DNA from 3 places in the Desulfogranum marinum genome. Region 1 is predicted to be linked to each of the others. Evidence: riboswitches for the same ligand, from Rfam matches in the RefSeq annotation. Region 1 holds a riboswitch; each other region holds the start of a gene.
What was found. A riboswitch is a leader RNA that binds a small molecule or an ion and turns the genes downstream of it on or off. The one in region 1 is predicted to bind cobalamin.
Positions count from the first base shown of each region.

Region 2: linked by a shared signal. The riboswitch ahead of ACHZCY_RS20755 (sirohydrochlorin cobaltochelatase) and the one ahead of ACHZCY_RS16100 (ribonucleoside triphosphate reductase) in region 1 are both predicted to bind cobalamin.
Region 3: linked by a shared signal. The riboswitch ahead of ACHZCY_RS10635 (sirohydrochlorin cobaltochelatase) and the one ahead of ACHZCY_RS16100 (ribonucleoside triphosphate reductase) in region 1 are both predicted to bind cobalamin.

Region 1 covers NZ_CAXXRO010000004.1:1,667,496-1,674,465, forward strand. Annotated here, with positions in the region: gene ACHZCY_RS16095 (methylmalonyl-CoA mutase family protein) at 1-1,343, opposite strand, end outside; cobalamin riboswitch at 1,514-1,705, opposite strand; cobalamin riboswitch at 1,917-2,120, shown strand; gene ACHZCY_RS16100 (ribonucleoside triphosphate reductase) at 2,162-4,303, shown strand; gene ACHZCY_RS16105 (anaerobic ribonucleoside-triphosphate reductase activating protein) at 4,297-4,893, shown strand; gene ACHZCY_RS16110 (hypothetical protein) at 4,994-5,188, opposite strand; gene ACHZCY_RS16115 (LuxR C-terminal-related transcriptional regulator) at 5,301-6,206, opposite strand; gene ACHZCY_RS16120 (energy transducer TonB) at 6,360-6,970, opposite strand, start outside.
Region 2 covers NZ_CAXXRO010000005.1:41,492-48,461, forward strand. Annotated here, with positions in the region: gene ACHZCY_RS20735 (cobyrinate a,c-diamide synthase) at 1-144, opposite strand, end outside; gene ACHZCY_RS20740 (ABC transporter substrate-binding protein) at 141-1,082, opposite strand; gene ACHZCY_RS20745 (ABC transporter ATP-binding protein) at 1,076-1,906, opposite strand; gene ACHZCY_RS20750 (FecCD family ABC transporter permease) at 1,887-2,927, opposite strand; gene ACHZCY_RS20755 (sirohydrochlorin cobaltochelatase) at 2,929-3,831, opposite strand; cobalamin riboswitch at 4,290-4,474, opposite strand; gene ACHZCY_RS20760 (cobyric acid synthase) at 4,832-6,346, shown strand; gene ACHZCY_RS20765 (pyridoxal phosphate-dependent aminotransferase) at 6,343-6,970, shown strand, end outside.
Region 3 covers NZ_CAXXRO010000004.1:399,818-406,787, reverse strand. Annotated here, with positions in the region: gene ACHZCY_RS10650 (amino acid kinase family protein) at 225-1,055, opposite strand; gene ACHZCY_RS10645 (hypothetical protein) at 1,089-1,286, opposite strand; gene ACHZCY_RS10640 (FKBP-type peptidyl-prolyl cis-trans isomerase) at 1,554-1,985, opposite strand; cobalamin riboswitch at 2,601-2,782, shown strand; gene ACHZCY_RS10635 (sirohydrochlorin cobaltochelatase) at 2,902-3,894, shown strand; gene ACHZCY_RS10630 (hypothetical protein) at 4,059-4,250, shown strand; gene ACHZCY_RS10625 (phosphotransferase enzyme family protein) at 4,342-5,445, opposite strand; gene ACHZCY_RS10620 (nucleotide pyrophosphohydrolase) at 5,445-5,810, opposite strand; gene ACHZCY_RS10615 (2-hydroxyacid dehydrogenase) at 5,855-6,799, opposite strand; gene ACHZCY_RS10610 (chorismate-binding protein) at 6,878-6,970, opposite strand, start outside.

The DNA.
Region 1 (6,970 bases):
GCAATTTCAGCAACTTGCTGCTGAGGAGTTCCTGCTTTCAGGAAGGTAAACATGCCGCCCTGCTTTTCTATTTCCTGGAACTGTTCCCAGGCTTTTTTTGCTATCTCTCCGGTGATAGTTTCGACATACCAGCAACCACCGGCTGGATCGACCACTTTATCAAAATGACCCTCATCCCTGAGGACGATGTGGACATTTCGTGCAATACGTCTGGAAAATTCGTTGGGTTGTCTGAATATTTCGTCAAAAGGACTGACATGCATGGAATCCACTCCGCCTGCCACTCCGGAAAAAGCCTCGGTGGATACTCGGAGCATGTTAACCCATGGGTCAACATGGGTTTTGTTCCAGGTTGAGGTGCGGGCATGGATTCTCATTTTTCTGGACTCTTCGTTGCCACCGAAAGATTCCACTATTTGGCACCAGACCATTCTTGTTGCACGAAATTTGGCAATCTCCATGAAGAAATCAGCACCAATGGAAAAGGCGAACATGATTCTGGGTGCTATTTCATCGATGGTGAGTCCTCGTTCCTGCATGGCTCGGACGTACTCAACAGCCGTTGCCATAGCATAGGCCACTTCCTGTACAGCATTGCCGCCACTACGCTGATAAGGGTCAACATGAACAGCAATAGTTTGTAACTCGGGAGCATTGGCCAGGCCCCAATGGGTTACTTGTGCCATTTCATCATAGGCTTGGGAAAGTGGAAGAGGTAGCGATCCCTGCACAGCAAGATAACTTAACGGATCAACAGCAATACAGCCTGTGAGCTTTTGTGGATTCGTACCCTGTTTTTTCAGATGTGCTGCCAGCAACGCGGTCATCCCGACTCCTGAAAATCCACAGTGCAGTTGCATCGGTATAGCAGTGAAATCAATGTCCTTGAAAGCCTTTTCAAAATCTGCCATCGTAGCAATAGAAAGCCCATCTTTGCCCACATCTTCAGCAGCAGCCTTGTCTGGATTGATTCCTTTGCAGGTGGCATTGTCAAAGATTACATTGAGTGCATTCTGCCCGCGACCGAGGTCGTTAAGGGCTGCTGCGTTAAATTCTTCAGGGTCTGAGTCGGTAATTTCCTGGGCAATCTCCCAGGGATTGACAACGCTTGCTGATGCAGAGGTCCCACGCACATACGGTAATTGCCCGGGTAAGGTGTTTACAAAATCGAGTTTGTCCAAGTCATGCTGGAAATACATCGGTTGGATATCAATCCCTTCGTAGGTCTTTTTTACCAGTACCTTATCAAATGGTTTACCCTTGAGCTGTTTATCAACCGCCTCTAGCCAGTCCGCATGGGTGTGAGCAGGAAAAGCCTGTAAGATATCTAAAGCCTCACTCATTTCTATCTCCTATTCCATTGTTGGATGGTTCGAAAAAAAACAAAAAAAAATCCCCCAGCTCTTTAAAAAAGAGCTGGGGGATTGCGCCCAGTTTACTTCATCACCCCAAATAAACTGCTACATGCTTCAACAGTTTACATCATGCAAATACGGTTTCCTCGCCGTTTGCCCTGATAGAAAAGTCAATGGTAGGTCTTCTGGCTTCCGGATCATCCTACTCGCTACGTCTTCCCAACCATAAACGGCCAGTGACATTCTGCAGCTTTCGTCCTCGGTTACAGCGGCGGGACCACAACGGATTTGCACCGTTTTCCCTTTTAAGCCCGATGGTTACATCAAGCACCAATACTTTGTATGTATGCTATGTTTCTTAGATTAAATTTTAAGAGGTGTCAAGTAAGTTCGATTAACTGGAAATAATAGTTGTAATATGATGTGTTGAGATTGAGTTTAATACAGGGTGATTATTGAGACAAACCAACAGGTATTTAATATTATTTCTTTTGTTTCTAAAAGTTATCATGGAAGCACAACTGCCAATATTTTGTGTTGACAAATTCGAGTGGCTCTATTTAGAGTGCACTTCTACCTGGTGCTTCTCATAGGGAGGAGCGGTAAGAGGGAATCCGGTTTAAATCCGGAACTGTCCCGCAGCGGTGAATGGAAACGACCGCCGTCATTGAGCACTGATTCGTGTAAGGATTGGGAAGCGACGGCCAGTAGGGACGTAGAATGATGTCCATGAGTCCGAAGACCTGCCAGGTTTATTCATGCTTGCCAATCTGGTGCAAGCGGACCTTCGCGGAAAGGAGACAAACATGTATGATGGTTCCCCGGCAGCGGCAGCTGTCTCCCCTGAGCTGTTTTTCCAACATATCCGTAAACGCAACGGTATCGTAACCCCCTTTCAGGCCGAGAAAATTACTGGCGCCATTTTAAAAGCCGCCCAGGCAACTGGCGAATTCGATCAACCGGAAGCACGAAGGTTGACTGTTTGGGTACTAGGACTTGCAAAGGCATTGGTAGAAAACGAAATTCCCGAAGTCGAGTCCATTCAGGATCTGGTGGAAGAGGTCCTGTTAAGTTCTCCTCATAAAAAAACCGCAAAAGCGTATATTTTATATCGGGAGCAGCGTAGCCTGGCCCGTAAGCTGGCAGAAGAGGCAGATGTAAGAATTATTGATCAGTATCTGGAGCGATTAGACTGGAAAATAGAGGAAAACTCGAATATGAGCTATTCTCTTCAGGGGTTGAATCACTATATTTCCAGTGAAATCAGTAAAACATACTGGCTCAATGCCATCTATCCGCCGGAGGTGCGTGCAGCGCATGAAGCAGGCGATCTCCATTTGCATGACCTCAGTCTGTTGTCAACCTACTGTGTAGGATGGGATTTGCAGGACCTGCTGCGTCAGGGATTTTGCGGAGTAAGCGGCAAGGCCGTGTCGATGCCAGCCAGGCATTTTCGTTCAGCGCTTGGACAGGTAGTAAACTTTTTCTATACTCTACAGGGAGAGGCAGCCGGTGCGCAGGCCTTTTCCAGCTTTGATACTCTGTTGGCTCCCTTTGTCCGTTACGATGGCCTTGAGTTCGCTGATGTTAAACAGGCCATTCAGGAGTTCGTTTTTAACCTGAATGTCCCCACCAGGGTCGGTTTTCAAACACCATTTACGAATTTGACCATGGACCTGCAGCCTCCAGCAACCATTGCTGACCAGCCGGTTATTATCGGCGGAGTGCTTCAGGAGGCAACGTATGGTGATTTCCAGGCGGAAATGACCATGATTAACCAGGCCTTTCTGGAGGTAATGGGGGAGGGGGATGCCCAGGGGCGGGTGTTTACCTTTCCCATTCCCACCTACAATATTGCCGCTGATTTTGATTGGGACAACAGGGAGCTCGATGTTTTATGGGAGACAACGGCAAAATATGGGATTCCCTATTTTGCCAATTATGTAAATTCAGATCTTTCCCCGGAAGATGCCCGTTCCATGTGCTGCCGGCTACGGCTCGACACTCGCGAGTTAGCCAAGCGTGGTGGTGGCCTATTTGGTGCCAATCCTCTGACCGGTAGTATTGGCGTGGTAACGATCAATCTGACGGCGCTTGGCTACCAGGCAACCTGGGAAGGTGACTTCTTCACTCGACTCGATCGTCTGCTGGATATTGCCAAGACAAGCCTTGAGGTAAAGCGAAAGGTTCTGGAAGATTTCACCAGTAAGGGATTGTACCCTTATACTCGTTTTTATTTGCGACAGGTACATGAACAGTCTTCCTCATACTGGAGCAATCATTTTTCCACCATTGGTATTATCGGCGGCAACGAGGCATGTCTCAACCTGTTTCAGCAGGATATTGGTACAGATAAAGGAAGAGCATTTGCAGAGCGGGTGCTTGACCATATACGCGATCGTTTGGTCGCTTTCCAGGAAGAGACTGGTAACTTGTATAACCTTGAAGCCACTCCGGCTGAAGGTACTGGTTACCGGCTGGCCAGAATCGATCAAAAGCGATTTCCCAACATGCGATGTACTCTTACCGATGAAACCGATGAGGTGCCACTGTATACCAACTCAACCCAATTGCCGATAAACTATAGTGAAGATGTATTCCAGGTGTTTGACCTTCAAGACACACTACAGACAAAGTATACTGGTGGGACTGTGCTCCATGTTTTCCTCGGAGAAGCTGTGGCGGACAAGGAGGCATTAAAAACATTTGTTCGTACTGTTTGCTCCAGGTACCAGCTTCCTTACTTTACTATCTCTCCCTCTTTTTCTATCTGTCCTACCCATGGCTACCTGAATGGTGAGCAGGAAAAGTGTGAACACTGCGGAGAAAAAACAGAGATTTATTCAAGGGTGGTTGGCTATATGCGACCCATTGGTCAGTGGAATAAAGGCAAACGTGCTGAATTCGGCAAAAGACGTCATTTCCACGTGGAGGCGCAGCCATGTTGATAGGTGGTTTTCAGTCGTTTACCCTCAGCGATTATCCTGGGAAGCCGGCAGCAATAATTTTTACCCGGGGATGTAATTTTAAATGTCCCTACTGCCATAATCAGCATTTATTAAGGATGTCCGAACAACACTCCCCCTCTATGGAAGAAGGTGTCCTTGGTTTTATGGAAAAGTCTACTGGAATGCTCGAAGGACTGGTCGTAACGGGTGGAGAACCTACTCTGCAACCGGATTTAATGCGCTTTGTGTCGGCAATAAAAGCACTGGGATTTGCGGTGAAGCTGGACACCAATGGAAGCAATCCGCAATGTTTGCGGGAACTGTTGGACAACAACTTAATCGACTATGTTGCTATGGATGTGAAAGCACCTTTTAGTAAATATAGCCAATTGTGTGGTATTGCCGTTGATACAGAAGCTATACGTGAATCCGTCGATGTTATCGTTTCGAGTGGTAAGGATCACCATTTCAGAACCACAGTCTACCCCGCATTGCTTGGTGAAGAAGATATCCAGGAGATTACCTCGTCTATTCCAGAGACTTCGCGTTATGTAATCCAAAAGTATAGACCGGTGCCTGAAGCAGCGTAAAGAATTGGAAACAATATAGGCTAACCTTTGGGTACCACAGGTTAGCCTATGTACGCACACTCAATCGGAGTTTGTTCCGTTTACAACAAGATCGTCACTGTTAGTTTTCTACAGCAACAAGAGAAAGGGAAAGAGATTTTTCCAGTGCCTGAATCTTGTCCAATGTTTCTTGTTCAACCAGCGCCGGCTTAATGTCTTTGCAGGAGAAAGAAAGCAGAGGCTTACCAATTTCTTTTTCAAGTTTTTGAATTGCATTCAGGGCGTCATTGTTTAATTCTGAGTAGCTACAAAGCATGATATTCTCCGGTTGGGTTTGGCAGATAAGATTTTATTCTACGCTTACATTATTTACACATGGAGACAATAATGCAACGGGAAGAAATCTGGAGTGGAGTGGGAGGTAAAAACTACTGATTTGTGATTGAGCGGAGATAAGTACGAAGGTTTATCTTGCTGTGTGTGAGATTAAGCTTTTTACGGATATTTTTTCGATGAAATTCAATTGCATCAACGGAGCACCCTTGGATACTTGCTATTTCTTTGGTTGTGCGTCCGTCGCGGATTAATGTTGCTATCTGTACCTCACTGGGCGTTAACTGCAATTGAAGGGCGGAAAAATGTGCAACTAAAGGAGAGATAATTTTTTCCAGGCTGGAACGGATAACTTCTGTCCACATATGTTGTTGCTGGTTTAAAGGGCTGGATTGTAACATTTTCAAGTAGGGGAAGAGCTGTTCCTTGATGTTGCATACCAAATTGTTTTCCATTTCCTCCTTATCTTTGTCTCTTTGGTTTAACAGTACTTTTAGGGCTATATTGGTTTCTTCCAAGTGCTCTTTTTGAATTTCAAGCTCTTTTTCCCGATTTTTTAATGCTTCTTTTTGCTGCACAAGTTTTTTTTCCATGAGTTTCAGGGCTGTAATATTTTCATGGCTGACAACAATGCGGAGTTCATCCTCGAATCGGAGTCGGGTTGCGCGCATATAAAACCACCGTTCTTCTTCGGGCGAATGGCAGGGATATTCAATAACGAACTCGTCAATACTGCCATTTATCAATGCCGTAATACCCAAAAATACTCTGTCAGCTTCCTTGGAAGAGGTTCCAAAAGATGAACTGCATACCTGCAAATAGTTTATCCCGGTCATGTCGGGTCGCATTTTCAGGTCATTGCTTTGCGCAAATTTTTTCCAGGCCGCATTGGTGTCGAGAATTTTTCCTTTCATATCCAGGATAGCGACGTGGGCGGAAAGGGAATCGAGAACGTTGCGGGCAAATTCAGCGCTTACTAGTGGGTCAGGTTTGCTGTTCATGAAGACAATTCGTAGAGGTTGGGATGGCGATAGTATTTTTTTTAAGGGTATCATAGCGGTCGCATGAGCCCAAGATAAGCACTCTGAGTGTGAAGATAATATACTCTGATATATGATGCCTCCCTCTTCACAAAGTATACGCCTGATAGGGCGTTACTGTAATTTGAAATGGACCGGAACGATCACCTCGCCTACCACCGGGATACCATCTCTGGTTGCCGGAACAAAATGCCACTTCTGTACAGCTTTGAGCGCTGCTTTGTCGAGTAATGGATAGCCACTGGTTTGCTGGAGATCAATGTGACTGGGAGAGCCATCCTCAAGGACCAGAACTTTGATCATGACTACTCCTTCCCACCCCCTTCGGCGGGCAAGCTGCGGATACACTGGTTTAGGGTTGCTTTGGTAGAGAGGGCTAGCCTGAGACGTCACCGGCGCTGCCGCTGCGTGCTGAGCGGTTTTGGCCAACTGTTTTTGGGTGGTAGGCTTGCCTGAAGCGTGATCAGGCGTGCTTTGCACCTTTTGAACCGGTTGCTGTTTGAAGTGGAGTCGTTTTTTTCTGGTCGGCGGTCGAATATGCTTTATTTTTTTTTCTCCTGCTGTTTGCAGAGTGGCGGAGGAAACTGGTGCAATATTCTCTAACTCGGGCAGCGGCGGCTCAGGCGTGGCCTCCTGCTGCGACGGAGTTGGAGATGTTTGTACTTGCTCCGCCTGTTGTTGCGTAACTGTGCAATCATCAAAGCTGATGGTAATGCTTTCTGCTC
Region 2 (6,970 bases), on a different contig from region 1:
GGGGTCGATAAAGTCAGGTCCGCATTTAAATGGCTGAACCTGCATGCCCCGTTTTCGAAGGGCAGCCATAACCCCTAAGGTGACAGTGGTCTTGCCGCAACCGGAATGCGTCCCGGCAATCAGTACGGCTGGGTGGTCTTTCATGTCGATGCTCCTCGGTCGGTAGCCTCTGGATACAGTATTTCCATTATTATGGCGGCAGCATCCAACAGGCTCATGGTTGGCCGAGAAACCAATTTTTCGTCGATGAGAAAAATTTGGTTTTCGCGAACTGCTTTGATCATGGCAAACCCGGCTTCATTACGAATCTCTTCAATGGTCACTGGATTCATGCGTCCTTGCTGGGCAAGAAAGACATCGATCTGGTCTGCCTTGGCCAAAATTCGTTCTTTGCTGTATGCCGCAATATTGGTGGAGCGGACCTGTGGTGCGTCTGCTGCCATATTGATGCCTCCGGCCGTCTCCAGAACAAACATGGCCATGGATTGGGGGGCAAAGGTTTTCATGCGTTTATGAATGGCTTCGAAATAGACTCGCTTGCGCTGAGTCTCAGGAACCGCTGCAAGCTGCTGCTGAAGATCGTGTCGTCGCTGACTGAACAGGCTGATCAGTCCCATGCTTTCCTGCTCTTTGCCGGTCAGCTTGCCCAGGGTCGTCCAGTAGCTCAATAATTCATCAATCCCGGAAGGCTGCAGGGAAACTACCTGGATGTTGACCTGTTGAAGCCGTTTTATCAACTGCGGATAGCTCCTGCTGATCATTGGGCGGATAAGTACCAGGTCAGGTCGGAGGGCGATAAGACGTTCCGGGTCATCACGGAAATGTACTTTTGCCAGATTCGGCAGCTGATCGTCGCTTCTGCCGGTGGCAATAATAGCGTCTGTTGCTCCCAGGTCCATCAGGTTTCTGGTATGGGCAGGGTAGAGCGATATGATGCGTGTAAATGGTTTTTCAAAGACCAGGGTACGTTTATCGCTGTCTGTGATAACTGTAACTTCGGCCATGGAAGGAGACGTAAAGCTCGAAATGAAAACAAGGGACCAGGCGATTAAAAGAAGAGAAAGACGTTGTCCGGCTAGCATTTTTTTTCCTCCAACGGCAGGCGGAAGCTCACTTGGCGACAGCTGGTGAACTGGTTGTACACAACCTCGGATTCTACTTCGTACACATCGGCAATCACATCGGGTGTCAGAATACTGTCGGTCGTTCCCTGGTATACGATCTTGCCATGTTTAATGAAGATCAGTTCGTCGCAGAAAAAACTGGCCAGGTTGAGATCATGCATAACCGCCACCACATGGATGTCATTATTTTCATAGCGCTGCCTGATGAGGCGGAGAATTTCCAGGCTGTGGTGAATGTCGAGATTGGATGTGGCCTCGTCAAGGAGGAGCACATCCGGATTTTGCGCTAAAGTTCTGGCAAGGGCCACCCGTTGTTTTTCACCGCCTGATAGTTGCGTGATTGGACGATCAGCCATTGCACTGATGCCGGTTTCTTGCAGGGCTTTGTCAATTAAGGCAAGGTCCAGCTCGCTGGGCGTTGCAAAACGGTGCATGTGGGGGTGGAGTCCCATTTCCACCGCTTCACGGACGGTAAAACCAAAACGAACCATAAAATCCTGGGGCACGAGGCCAAGCACTCTTGCCAACTGTTTTTTGGGCCACTGGTTGAGTGGTTTTCCCTGGAAAGTTGCCGTGCCGGCGATGGGCTTTAATACACCCGCCAGGATATCAAGCAAGGTGGTCTTGCCGCTGCCGTTGGGGCCGAGAATACCGTAGCAATGACCCGGGAAAAGTTTGAGGTTGATATCTTGTAGTACTTCTGTCTTGCCGTAGCTGAACCGGATACCGGAAAGTGACCACAGGGGAGAGGATGTGTCTGTTTTAAAATCCCGCGTTACCATCCTGTTGCCTCTTCTTGAAGATGATGCAGAAAAATGGCCCTCCGAGAAGAGCTGTGAGGACACCAATAGGAACCTCTGCCGGCAGCACTGCACGGGTAATGGTATCAGCAACCAGCAGCAGCATTCCACCTGCAAAAAAGGAAAAAGGGATCAACCGTCGGTTATCGGGGCCTGTGAGGTGGCGCAGCAGGTGGGGAACTATAAGGCCTATAAAGCCAATGATGCCGGCAACCGCAACCGAAAGCGCCGTCATGAGCGTACAGCAGACTAAAAGGAAAATTCTGAGGCGGACAGTATTCACACCCAACGAAACAGAGGTTCTGTCGCCGGTTGCCATGATATTAAGGTCTCTGCCGTAAAAAAAAGCCAGGCCTGTGCCGATCAAGGCAAAGGGGAGAAGGAGAAGAATGTTGTACCAGGATACACCGGAAAGGCTGCCCATGAGCCAGAAGATGATGATGCCCACCTGTTCATCAGCCAAAAATTTAAGAAAGCCGATGGCAGCAGAAAGTATAGCCGCGACTATAACTCCGGCGAGAATGAGATTGGTTGATGACAGGCGACGGTCTCCGGAGGCCAGAAAGAGAACCAACAGCAGGGTGCCAATGCCGCCGGCAAAGGCAAAAATAGGAACCGATACAGCGGGAGGCAGAGCTAGACCGAAAATTTGCAGCACGATGACTAGGGAGGCTCCGAAAGCAGCACCTGTGGAGATGCCGAGGGTGTAGGAATCAGCCAGTGGGTTGAGAAGGATGGCTTGGAAAACCGTCCCGCTGACCCCCAGCATGCCGCCCACCAGCACTGCCGCAACAATGCGTGGCATCCGGACATCGGTGACCACCGTCACTGCCACCGGATCAATGTCCGGCAGCGGTTGCTGTAACAGTTTTGCACTTATGATTCGGACCACATCCATCACCGAAACCGATAAAAATCCCATGGTGGCGGAAACGGCAATTAAAAGAAAAAGTGCCGTGGTCAGAAAAAGAATGGGATATAATTCTTTGGTAACGATATTCATTTTACTGCAACTCGATACCGGCATTTTCTGCTGCCTGGGCAGCGTGTTGAACAAATAATCGGGCGACCGGTGTTTGTTCTCCTAACCCTTTGATCATGGGGATAACCTGGTGTCCTGCTGTGGCCAGCCGTGATTGCCACGAAGCAGGTTGTTGGCTGACCATATCCTTAAGAGCATGGCTGCCTGCAACAATCAGCAGCGGCTTGAGCAATACCTTTTGTGCACCTTGTGTTGCAAGCCCGGCAAGGACCTCATCCAGAGACGGATACCCTTCGACGGTGCCTATATGTATTGGTATTTGCGGATACATGGTCCGCATTCTCGATTCGAGTTCAAGATAGAGACCGCCGGATGGAAAAAAAGGGTTGCCGTGTCCCATATAGACCAGAGCAGCGCCGTGTTTTGCTGCTTGTTTGACATCCTCTTCCAGGGCTTTGGCAAGCTCCAGAATATCATTGCCGTAGGGGTGCGTCGGGCTATAGGTGCCAAGAATCGGTCGCCCGATAACAAGTTTTTCAAACGGCTGCCATCGGGGTTTCATGGTCCGAATTCCTGCCAGTGACTTGACATAGCTCGCCAGGTCATGGAATTCCTCGGCAGGTGCCATTTGGATCGCCTGGACTACTATGGATCTGTATCCCTGATCCTGGAGATTGGCAATGGCAGCCAGCTGGCCCTGCACGGTGAAAATTTCTTCGGGAATAAACGTATTTTTTAGTCTGTACTCGGTATCATGAGCACGTTTCCGCCAGACATTGCGAATGATGTTAGACGTAAAGGCCAGGCGAACCTGTGTGAGGGGGTAGGCTTGCCGGAAACATTCGTGAACTTTCAGCAGGCCGGGCAGGGCCGACTCCTCGGTTGTACCGAACATGGCAAGTACTATTGCATTTTTTGGGGCCATACTATTTTGCCTTTGTAACCTCTGCGCTTATGGGAAAAGGTATAGGGAGTCAGACGAGCACAAGGTCCTAGCCCGAATTTCTCATGACCTTTTTGATTTCAAACTCAATTAATTGATATTATTGCTTAAAGGCTAATTGTACAATTAACAGTCTGTTTTTCGTTTTAAATCAAAAAGTTCTCCCTTCGGGTCAATAGATTTTTCCGCAGGATCTACGTTACAAACCACTTGCGGTAGTTTACTATCGGAGTCTTCGCTTACCCGGAGTCTTCGCTTACCCGGAGTCTTCGCTTACCTACTGCGTGGTTTGTGCCTTGCCCTGCGAAAAACTTTATTGATGAGAAATCCGGGCTGGTCTTCACTGTCAATTTGTCAAAAAAAAAACCTGAATCAACTAGAGTGTTGATTCAGGTTATCCCTTTAATCCCTGAGTCGGAGGACCAACTTTTTGCCGGAAGTATGGTCATTTTTTGCAGGCAGGTTTTCTGACTCCCGGATCATTCTCCTCTCACACCTTCCCATTTGCTAAACAAACAGTGGTTTTTTGTGAGATTTGTTCCCGGTTACAGCGGCGGGCCCGTTCCGGATTGTAACCGGATTCCCTTTTTCTATTTCAGTAGAAACCTACAAAATTTTTGAGCTAACTTACCTGCAGGTCTCTGGATAGTCAAGCAGGTAATACCCGCTAGTCTAGTGAAATCCCTCTTTCGAGTGAGTCTATGGTTCCTCTCTTGAACGTGTTTTTTCAAAAAGATATAGAGAGCTGATCAATGGGCTCCTGTCCCAGGCTACCCTGCAGAATTGTTTTTTTTCGCATGTCTCACGCTTGAAAGAAAAAACTCATTTTTCAGGCTGACCTGCAGAGTTGAATGGAAAGGGGTGGCTCATGTGGTTGATTCGTATTATGTTGTCAGCTTTGTGTCCACTCTGCCGGCGAGTGGTGTTGTGCTGCATATACATTGTTCTGGATAAACAATTACATGAAATATAGTGGGGAAACATGGCTAACAAAGCGGTGTGCATAGCTGTATTGGGAACGGGATCCGACGTGGGCAAATCCATTGTTACCTCCGCCCTTTGCCGTATTTTGGTGAACAAGGGGTATCGAGTAGCACCCTTTAAGGCGCAAAATATGTCTAATAATTCAGGGGTTACTGCTGACGGGCTGGAAATGGGTCGGGCTCAGATTGTACAGGCAGAGGCAGCCAGGATAGCGCCACATGTGGATATGAACCCGGTGCTGCTAAAACCCACCAGCGATGTCGGCTCCCAGGTTGTGCTTAACGGTAAGGCTTGGATGGAGGCTTCTTCGGTCTCTTATTATGAAAAAAAAGACTATCTGTTTGCTGAGAGCTGTGCCGCCCTTGATCGTTTGCGCGACCAATACGATGTGATTGTTATGGAAGGTGCCGGATCGTGCGCAGAAGTTAACCTCATGGCCAATGATATCGTTAATTTACGTTGCGCAGCTTATGCAGACGCCCCGGTTATCCTTGTTGCTGATATTGATAGAGGTGGGGTGTTTGCCCAGATTGTCGGTACTCTAGCCTGCCTGGATGCAGCCCAGCAGGAACAGATAAAAGGATTTGTGGTCAACCGTTTTCGCGGCGATATCAAGTTGTTTCAAGACGGTATTGACTGGATAGAACAAAAAACCGGCAAACGTGTCTATGGGGTACTGCCCTGGTACAAACATTTTCATATTGAGGCAGAAGATGCGGTGGTTATTGAGAATGCGCCTTCGTATGTCCCTGCAGCCGCTGGAGACACTGCCGTTGCTGTCATCAAGTTGCCTCATATCTCCAATTTTAACGATTTTGATCCACTGATGCATATACCGGGGCTTCATTTAGCGTACTTGCAGCAGCCACAGGATTTGTCTGCCTTTAAGGCTGTGATTTTGCCTGGATCAAAAAGTACTTGTAGCGATCTTGACTGGCTGCGGGCCAGTGGCTGGCTGGATCATATCACAGTGTTTGCCGAAAACGGTGGTCATGTGTTGGGAGTGTGCGGTGGCTATCAGATGCTGGGAACCTGGGTACATGATCCAGACGGTATCGAAGGAAGGCCCGGGTCCACCGAGGGAATAGGTTTGCTCCCGGTGGAAACGACCTTAAAGGCCCCTAAAACAACCACTCTTACCGATTTTTCCTGGGCTGGGCAGCAAGGATGCGGCTACGAGATTCACATGGGACAGACCCATCTCGCCGGTGGGCAACCACTGGTGGATGTGCTGTCCAGAAATCAGGAGCAGTGTCAGGATAGAGATGGCTGTGTCAATGATAATGGAAATGTCATTGGTACCTATGTACATGGCTTTTTTGATAGCCCTTCGGTCACCCGTCATTGGTTGCGCTTGATCGGTCTTGACTGGCTGCAGCCTGAGGAGCAGTTGCACGGTCCTGCAGGCCGCGACAAAGCATATGACCAGCTTGCCGAACATGCAGCGCAACATCTCGACATTGAGGCCATTCTTGAATTGATTGACACAACCACGAGTGGAGAACAAGCATGATCCAGGGACATGGCGGAAATGTTGCCTCAGTGGCAGCCCGATTAGGGTGCAAGCCTGATGAAATTGTTGACATGAGCAGTAATATCAATCCGCTGGGGGTTGTGCCTGGTTTGCTTGAGCATTTGCACCAGCGACTGGACACCGTCATGTCACTGCCTGAGGTTGATGCCGGAGCAGCGGTTGCCGGTATTGCCGATATTCTGGGGATTGATGCAGGACGGGTACTGATGGGAACAGGCTCAACTCAATTTATCTATACTGCTAGCCCTGCCCTTGGCGCAAAAAAGGTGTTAATCGTTGGGCCGACCTATGCTGATTACACCTCCAGTTGCCGGATGCATGGTATAGTCCCTGACTATTTTTTGGCACAACCAGGGGGAGATTTTCAGGTAAACTGTGAACAACTGGCTGAAAAGGCTAGCGAGTTTGATACCGTTTTCATCTGCAACCCTAATAACCCTACAGGGGCCTTGATTCCCCATCAGGAGTTGCTTGCACTCTGTAAACGTCTCCCGCAGACGAAGTTTATCATTGATGAGTCATATCTGCCGTTTGCACCACAGCAGGTTGACCAGAGTATGACCAGCTGTGCATGTGAGAATGTGATTGTTCTTTGGTCACTTT
Region 3 (6,970 bases), 1.3 Mb from region 1:
AAAGTACCTTGGAAAAATATTGGAGTGTTATACGCTTACGACCACATTTTCGCAAGCAGGAAGGAATAACTCGCTGTCACAACGAAACCAGAGAGCGGTATCTATCTGGGAGGGGTTGCATTTACGGGAAACAAAAAAAACGAATAACGTAACCATACATCCTGGTAATCGGGGTAATGTTAGTCCCAATTACCTCTAGATGTATGGGGTCAGCAGCTTAATAGTTATTGCTTATAAATAAACGTACCAACATGTTCGCCGTTAAGCGCTTTGGTGATGTTTCCGGGGACCATCCCGTTAATTATCTGTACTTTTTCAATGACTTCTGAGTTTTGAATAATGTCAAGACAGGGCCGTTCGATGACCAGGTCGTCCTGATTTTTTTCCAGCAAGTCCTTGGCACCTATTTCCGCTATGAACTCCGCATCTGGATTTTTTTTCGGATCGTCTGTGTAGAGCCCGTTTTCATCTTTAATAAAAAGAACTGTGGTCGAGCCGATTAGGTCAGCAAGAATCACCAGGCCGACATCGGTCCGGTGAATGGGGATCCTGCCGACTTTGGGCTTGATTGCGAAATAATCGTAAGGAGGCATGCCATGCATTACCGGTATGATACCTTCTGCAAAGTAGGCAGGTAGTTTCACAATATCAGAATGAGAAATTTTGACGCCTCCCCAGGGCGAAAGCAGGGTCGCTATCATCAGCGCATTTTGTTCTGAAACCATGCTGCCGAATTTGGCAATAACGCCGGTCGGCATTCCCATTTCAAGACCGATGGTGTAGATGTGACGGCTCCTGGTCCCCCCGCCGGTGGTGATCAGGATTTTGTGATCAGCGCGATTGCTGACAATTTCCTTCAGTATTGCAGGCAGTGCCTTTGCCCCGCGGTCACAAATGGATTGCCCGCCGATTTTCACAACAGGAACATCCGGATATAACTTTTCCTGAGGAGCAATATCGAGATTACCGATAAACTCATTGCTTACCAGGCTTTCCCCCATAAGTGGACTTTCAACATGCAGTCTTTTGCCATCCTTTTCTCGCACCAATGCCATAATTTTCTCTCCCCCTTATGCGCTAATGTCGTCTTATTTTTTGTTTTTGTCTCGCTCAAGGGCGACTAACTCCGCTTTGGTAGCTTTTGCAATCTGTTGCAATTCTTTTTTGCGAATATGATCAGCGTATACCTTAAGATCAACTCCACTGACCGCAACTATACGGAATCGAGGTGTTTGGGTCCCTTCTTTTACTTTCATTCGTTCACGATAAAAGATTTTTCCAGGCATTTTGCTACTCCTCAGGCTAAAATTATCGTTTTTGGGTTACAACCATTTCTACATGATATGTCTTTTAATCGCAGATGGCAAGGTACGTTCAGGCAGCTCCGAAGATGCATATAGCCCTCTTTTGCGGTGGAGAATAAGGATGCTTTGAGTTTACTCAAAACAGCACAGAGAGTGAGCGAAAATGAGAAAGACAGGCAGGCAGGGAAATAGCGCTGGCTTTTCCCCGCCTGGCTATGGATGGGATTTTTGCCTGGAGTTGAATATCAATCAACCACTAATGGTGACCAGTTCAATATCAAAAGTGAGGTCTTTTCCTGCAAGCGGTGGATTTGCATCCAGGGAAACGTGTTCTTCTGTAATTTGAGTGATACGGACTATTACCGGCTGGTTAGCCTCGTTCATGAGTTCGAGCTGCATTCCTACTTCAGGGGTTATATCTGGTGGTACCTGGTCGATGGGCACATTAATAATCATTTGCTCATTACGGGGCCCGTATGCTTTTTCAGATGGTATGGTCACCGTTTTGGCTTCACCCAGCTTCATACCGATGACGGCTTCCTCAAATCCTTCGATCACCTGCCCCTTGCCTATGATGAAAGGGAGCGGTTCTCTGCCTTCTGATGAGTCGAAAATTGTTCCGTCTGCTAGTTTGCCTGTGTAATGGATAGTGACGTTATCACCACTTTTGGCCTGTGTCATTCTTATCTCCTGATAAGTTAAATGGGAAAGTATGCAATCCTTCCGTATGCCCTGATTGTTCAGAACCTCTCGAAAATGGAGTACGAAAATAATCTTGATTGCAGAGAATCCTCAGAGGGGATAACTGGTCTTCAGTTATTTCAAAATGATGGCTTACGTTGTCTTTCTGGTACCTGGTAAGCAGGCCCACTAAAAGGATTTGCGATGTAAAATAATGGAGAGTCATTTCTTTACTGGCTATGGGATGTACCAAGGCAGTCTATTAATTGCAATTGATTTTGCTGAGAGAGCGGCTGGGTAACGTTTTAATTAAACGAGAAACTTGAGGATAAGACCTGTAATTGCTTATAGGTGCCTCATATTTGGAAAAGCGTAATTTACAGCAGGTAGGCAAAGATCCAGGTAGCTTATCTCAACGGGAGAATCTGTGGGACGCCCTATGAGTAGCTATTTGAGCTGATTCTTATCATCACAATTTTGTTGCAGACAGCATTGGACTCAAGGGTTAATTTTTTTGTTATATCCATGTAACAAGGAATACTTTTGTAAAGTATGAAATTGGAATTATAAGATATTATTTCGTTTTTTGTTGACATGTTGATTTCTTGTTCGGTAGATTGTTCCCTGTTTTCAGGCTCCTTTATTGGATGAAAAGGGAATTCCGTGTAATTCGGAGACGGGCCCGCCGCTGTAATCGAGGACGAAAGCTGCACAATGCCACTGACATACATGTTGGGAAGGCGCAGTGAGTAGGTAGATTCGAAAGTCAGAAGACCTACCTGAAAAAAAGATCGTTTCCTGTGGACAAGGCGACTGATAGAGATACGTGGATTTACAAGGGCATCCCCGAATCATTTTTACAATGATTCGGGGATTTTTTTTTGAAATGGATCGTATAAAAAAAGGAGCATTCTCGATGAAAAAGTTCATGCAAATTGTAGTGACAACAGCCGTTTTCGCGTTGTCAATGTGTGTTACCGCAGCATTCGCCTCTGGTGGGATGAGCCAGCCGAAGGAAAGTAAGAACGCAATTATTGTAGCCAGCTTTGGTACTACTGTTCCCAGTGCGGTTAAATCCATTACCAATATTGTGGATAAGGTCAAAGCTGCGTACCCAGGGACTGAGGTCCGCGTCACCTTTACTTCCAATATCATACGCTCCGTATGGAAAGAGCGGCAGGCGGAAGCGCAAAAATGGCTTGATCAGGGGATTCCAAAAGAAGTACTTTATGTAGAAAATGTCATTGCTACCTTTGGCGACCTGCGTGAAGAAGGGTATACAAATATCATTGTTCAGCCCACCCATATGTTCTTTATGGAGCAGTCTCATGACCTGATGCAGTACGTCAATGCCATAGCTTCTATCCGGACAATGAAAGATAAATGGCGTCCGTTTAACACTATCGTGATGGGACGTCCCGCACTTGGTATGCCTGGAGATCGTTATGAGTATCATGTAGATGTGGATGCGGCTATTGCAACCCTTGCTGCTGATGCGGAAATGGCCAAAAAAGAAGGAGCGATGTTAGTCTACATGGGTCATGGAAATGAGCATTGGTCCACCGGAATATACAGCGAAGTGCAGCAGAAAATGCGCAAAGCTTATCCTGATGTTGCAACTTTTGTTGGTGTAGTCGAAGGACACCCAAGCCTGGATGATTTTGCAAGCCACTTAAAGTATGCTGATACCAAGAAAGTTATCTTGAAGCCGTTCATGATTGTTGCCGGTGACCATGCTACCAACGATATGGCCGGTGAGGAAGACGATTCCTGGAAATCTATGCTCAATGCTGATGGTTACGACGTTGAGGCTGTAATGGAAGGGCTTGGTTCTAACGACAAGTTTGCCCAGCTTTTTGTCGATCATATTGCTGATGCTGCAAAAGAAAGAGGGATTTTGTTGAAGTAGCAGCTGAAAGTAGACCTCGTTTGAGGGCGTTGGCTTTTCTTTATTTCAAGGTGTTTTCCTAAACGGTGGGAGGCACCTTGATTTTTTTTGATAGGTTCCTATTTTCATAAGAAGATCAAATGACTAAGGATCTACAGTTACTATCTATACGAAGAGGATACTCTATGCTACCTAGCGATAAAATAGACAAGGCTTTTAAGGCAATATGTGAAGAAGCAGAAAAAATGCTCAAGAAAGATGTATCGGGCAAGATGGAAAAACGTTTGAAGACCATTGTTTCCATTGCAAAACACCAAAGTGATGTGCGGGGATTAAAAGGTACCTGCTGTCACCCCAGTAAAGAGAAGTGCAAGTAACATCCTTTTCCTTCCTGTCATGCTCTATGGCAGGAAGGATATGAGAATGATCTCCATCATCAATCTACACACATTTTCCCCTCTACGTTCACTACCTCATTGGGCTGGTTCTGAAAATATCAGCCGCAATTGTCTGTAGCAAAGGTTGTTGCCTTATGATCGAGTCTGCCAAGTGAAATTGGATCAGTGCCCGGTCCAGGTTTTGATTTTTTCTGGATGTTTTAAAGTATCTATTCCCACAGAGGTGGTCGGTAAAGAAGCGAATACCGAGCTCAAAGCTTATCAGACCGGCTGCATCCGAAAGGAGCTGGAGGTCGGCATCACCCAGCAGTGATGCTGCTACTGAACCATATCCTTTAAGGATAGCTGCAAAATAATCAGCCGAAAAAACTGTTCCCTTTGGATTATCATGTTCCTCTCCCTGTCGGTTGCAGCAGGAACGCAGACAATCGCCCAAATCATGGAGAAGAAGCCCGGCTTGCACCGTGTCCAGGTCGATAATACTGATCACAATGTCGTCATTTTCGGCAAAGAGAAAGTTGGACGCTTTGGGGTCGCCGTGTATTACCAGGCGGGTGAGGGTATCTGTTCTTTCTGCAAAGGTTGCGGCTATGTCTCGCATCTGCCCAATAAATTGAATGCAGGTAATTTCTTCAAGGGTATTTACGGCAGAGCGTCGGCTGATCCGGTCATATTTTTCCAGGTAGGAAAGCGTATCATGAAATCCTGGTAAAGGCTCTTGCAGCCGATCCTGATCCACATCGGCCAGGATCGTGTGAAACCGGCCAAGCATACGGCCAATCTGGTAGGCCTGCTGTGTCGATTCCAGTTCCTCAACCGTACGTGAGCCTTCAATATAGGTGAGCAGGCGCCAGCCATTTTTATCGGGATCAATAAAGAGATCCTCGCCATCGGGATTGGTATACAGCGAAAGGAAGGGGACGTGAACCTCTGCTTGTTGTGACCATGCGTGGAGGCAATTGGTTATAAGGCGTATGTTGTGCATAACGCATTGGGGATCTGGAAATACAGCAGCAGGTAAACGCTGCAAGACAAGCCGTTCTTTCGAATTAAGAGTTACCAGCCAGGTGTCATTGATTTTTCCCAGACCAAGTGGGCGCAGGCTTATTTGTGGCTGGTTTTGCAGGAAAAACGCAAGTATTTTTTCCGGGGCCATCATAGTTTTCCTGCTCATTACCTCTGCTTACCTTGTTTAACGTCATCCGGAGCAGGATATTTAAGGTGATTAAGTGCTACTTTTTTGGCCACAGCTTCCAGCAGGTCAATCCCCAGGCAGTCAGCCATTCGTGTGAGATACATGAGGACATCCGCCATTTCGTAAGCAACTTCCTGTTGCTCGTCTTGGGTAAGGTTCCCGCTCTGTTGCTCTGTTTTCCATTGAAAGTGCTCCAGCAGTTCTGCGGCTTCAACGCTCAGAGCTGCTGCAAGATTTTTAGGAGAATGGTATTGCTCCCAGTCCCTCTCCCTTGCAAATCGGCGGAGGTAGAGGGACAATTCCTGGAGGTCTGTAAAGGTTGTGGTGAGGCGTACTGGGTTCATATTCTGTGATAAGACGGAATTTACTGGGTTGCTTTCGGGTCGATTCAGTTCACGACTCGTGCAGGATTGCCGGCTAAAAATGTGGTTATATTGTCAACAGTCTGGGAGACAATCCTTTCTCTGGCCTGATAGCTCCCCCAGGCGCAGTGAGGAGTGATAATCAGGTTGGGAATATCGGCAGCTAAAAGCGGGTTGGTTGATTCCGGTGGTTCTTTGGTAAGCACGTCCGTTGCTGCACCGGCAATGATACCAGCACGCAGGGCATCAGCAAGGGCTGTCTCCTCAACAATGCCTCCTCGAGCTGCATTGATAAGAAAACTGGTCGGCTTCATCAGTTGGAGGGCGTCTCTATCAATCAGGTTGCGGGTCTGGTCAGTAAGGGGACAATGGAGGGTCAACACGTCCACCTGAGGGAGCAGTTCAACGAGTGGAATTCTTCCATCTTGGCTGGTACCTGGACGCTGACCCAGCAGGATGTACATACCGAATGCTTCTCCAATTCGTGCAACCCCCTTGCCCAGGTTACCATACCCAATAATCCCCAGAGTTCTGCCTTTGAGCTCGACGATGGGATAATCAAGGAGACAGAATTGACTTGCCTGCTGCCATTTGCCTTGGTTCACGGCTTGGGTATAGGGTATGAGGTTGGTGTGCAGAGCAAGGATCATGGCGAAAACATGCTGGACAACGGAGTCGGTACCGTATGCCTGGCAGTTGCAGACCGTAATGCTGTTTTCCCTTGCCGCCTGGCAGTCCACATTGTCCGTTCCTGTTGCAACCAGACAGATCAGTTTAAGGTGAGGGGCGCTCTCTATAATATCACGGGAAAGCTTCACTTTGTTGATAATCACCACTTCTGCCTTGCGGATACGTTCTTCTGTTTGTTGCGGGGCGGTCTGCTCATATATCTCAAAAGTATCAAAAAGCGCTTGTAACGAGGAGAGGTCAAGGTCAGCCAGGCTTTCGCTGTCTAGAAATACGCCGTTCATGGGGTTTGCTCCTTTCCTAGGGTGATATTTCAGCTTCCTGCGTTGACATGATGCAGGAAGGGTTCAAGACCATGCCTGCTAGGGTACCATGATGGCTTGATATCTGCCACGAACAGAATTGACCAAGTAGAGCGGATATCCTTTTTCAAGCAATGCAACCGGCAATACTTT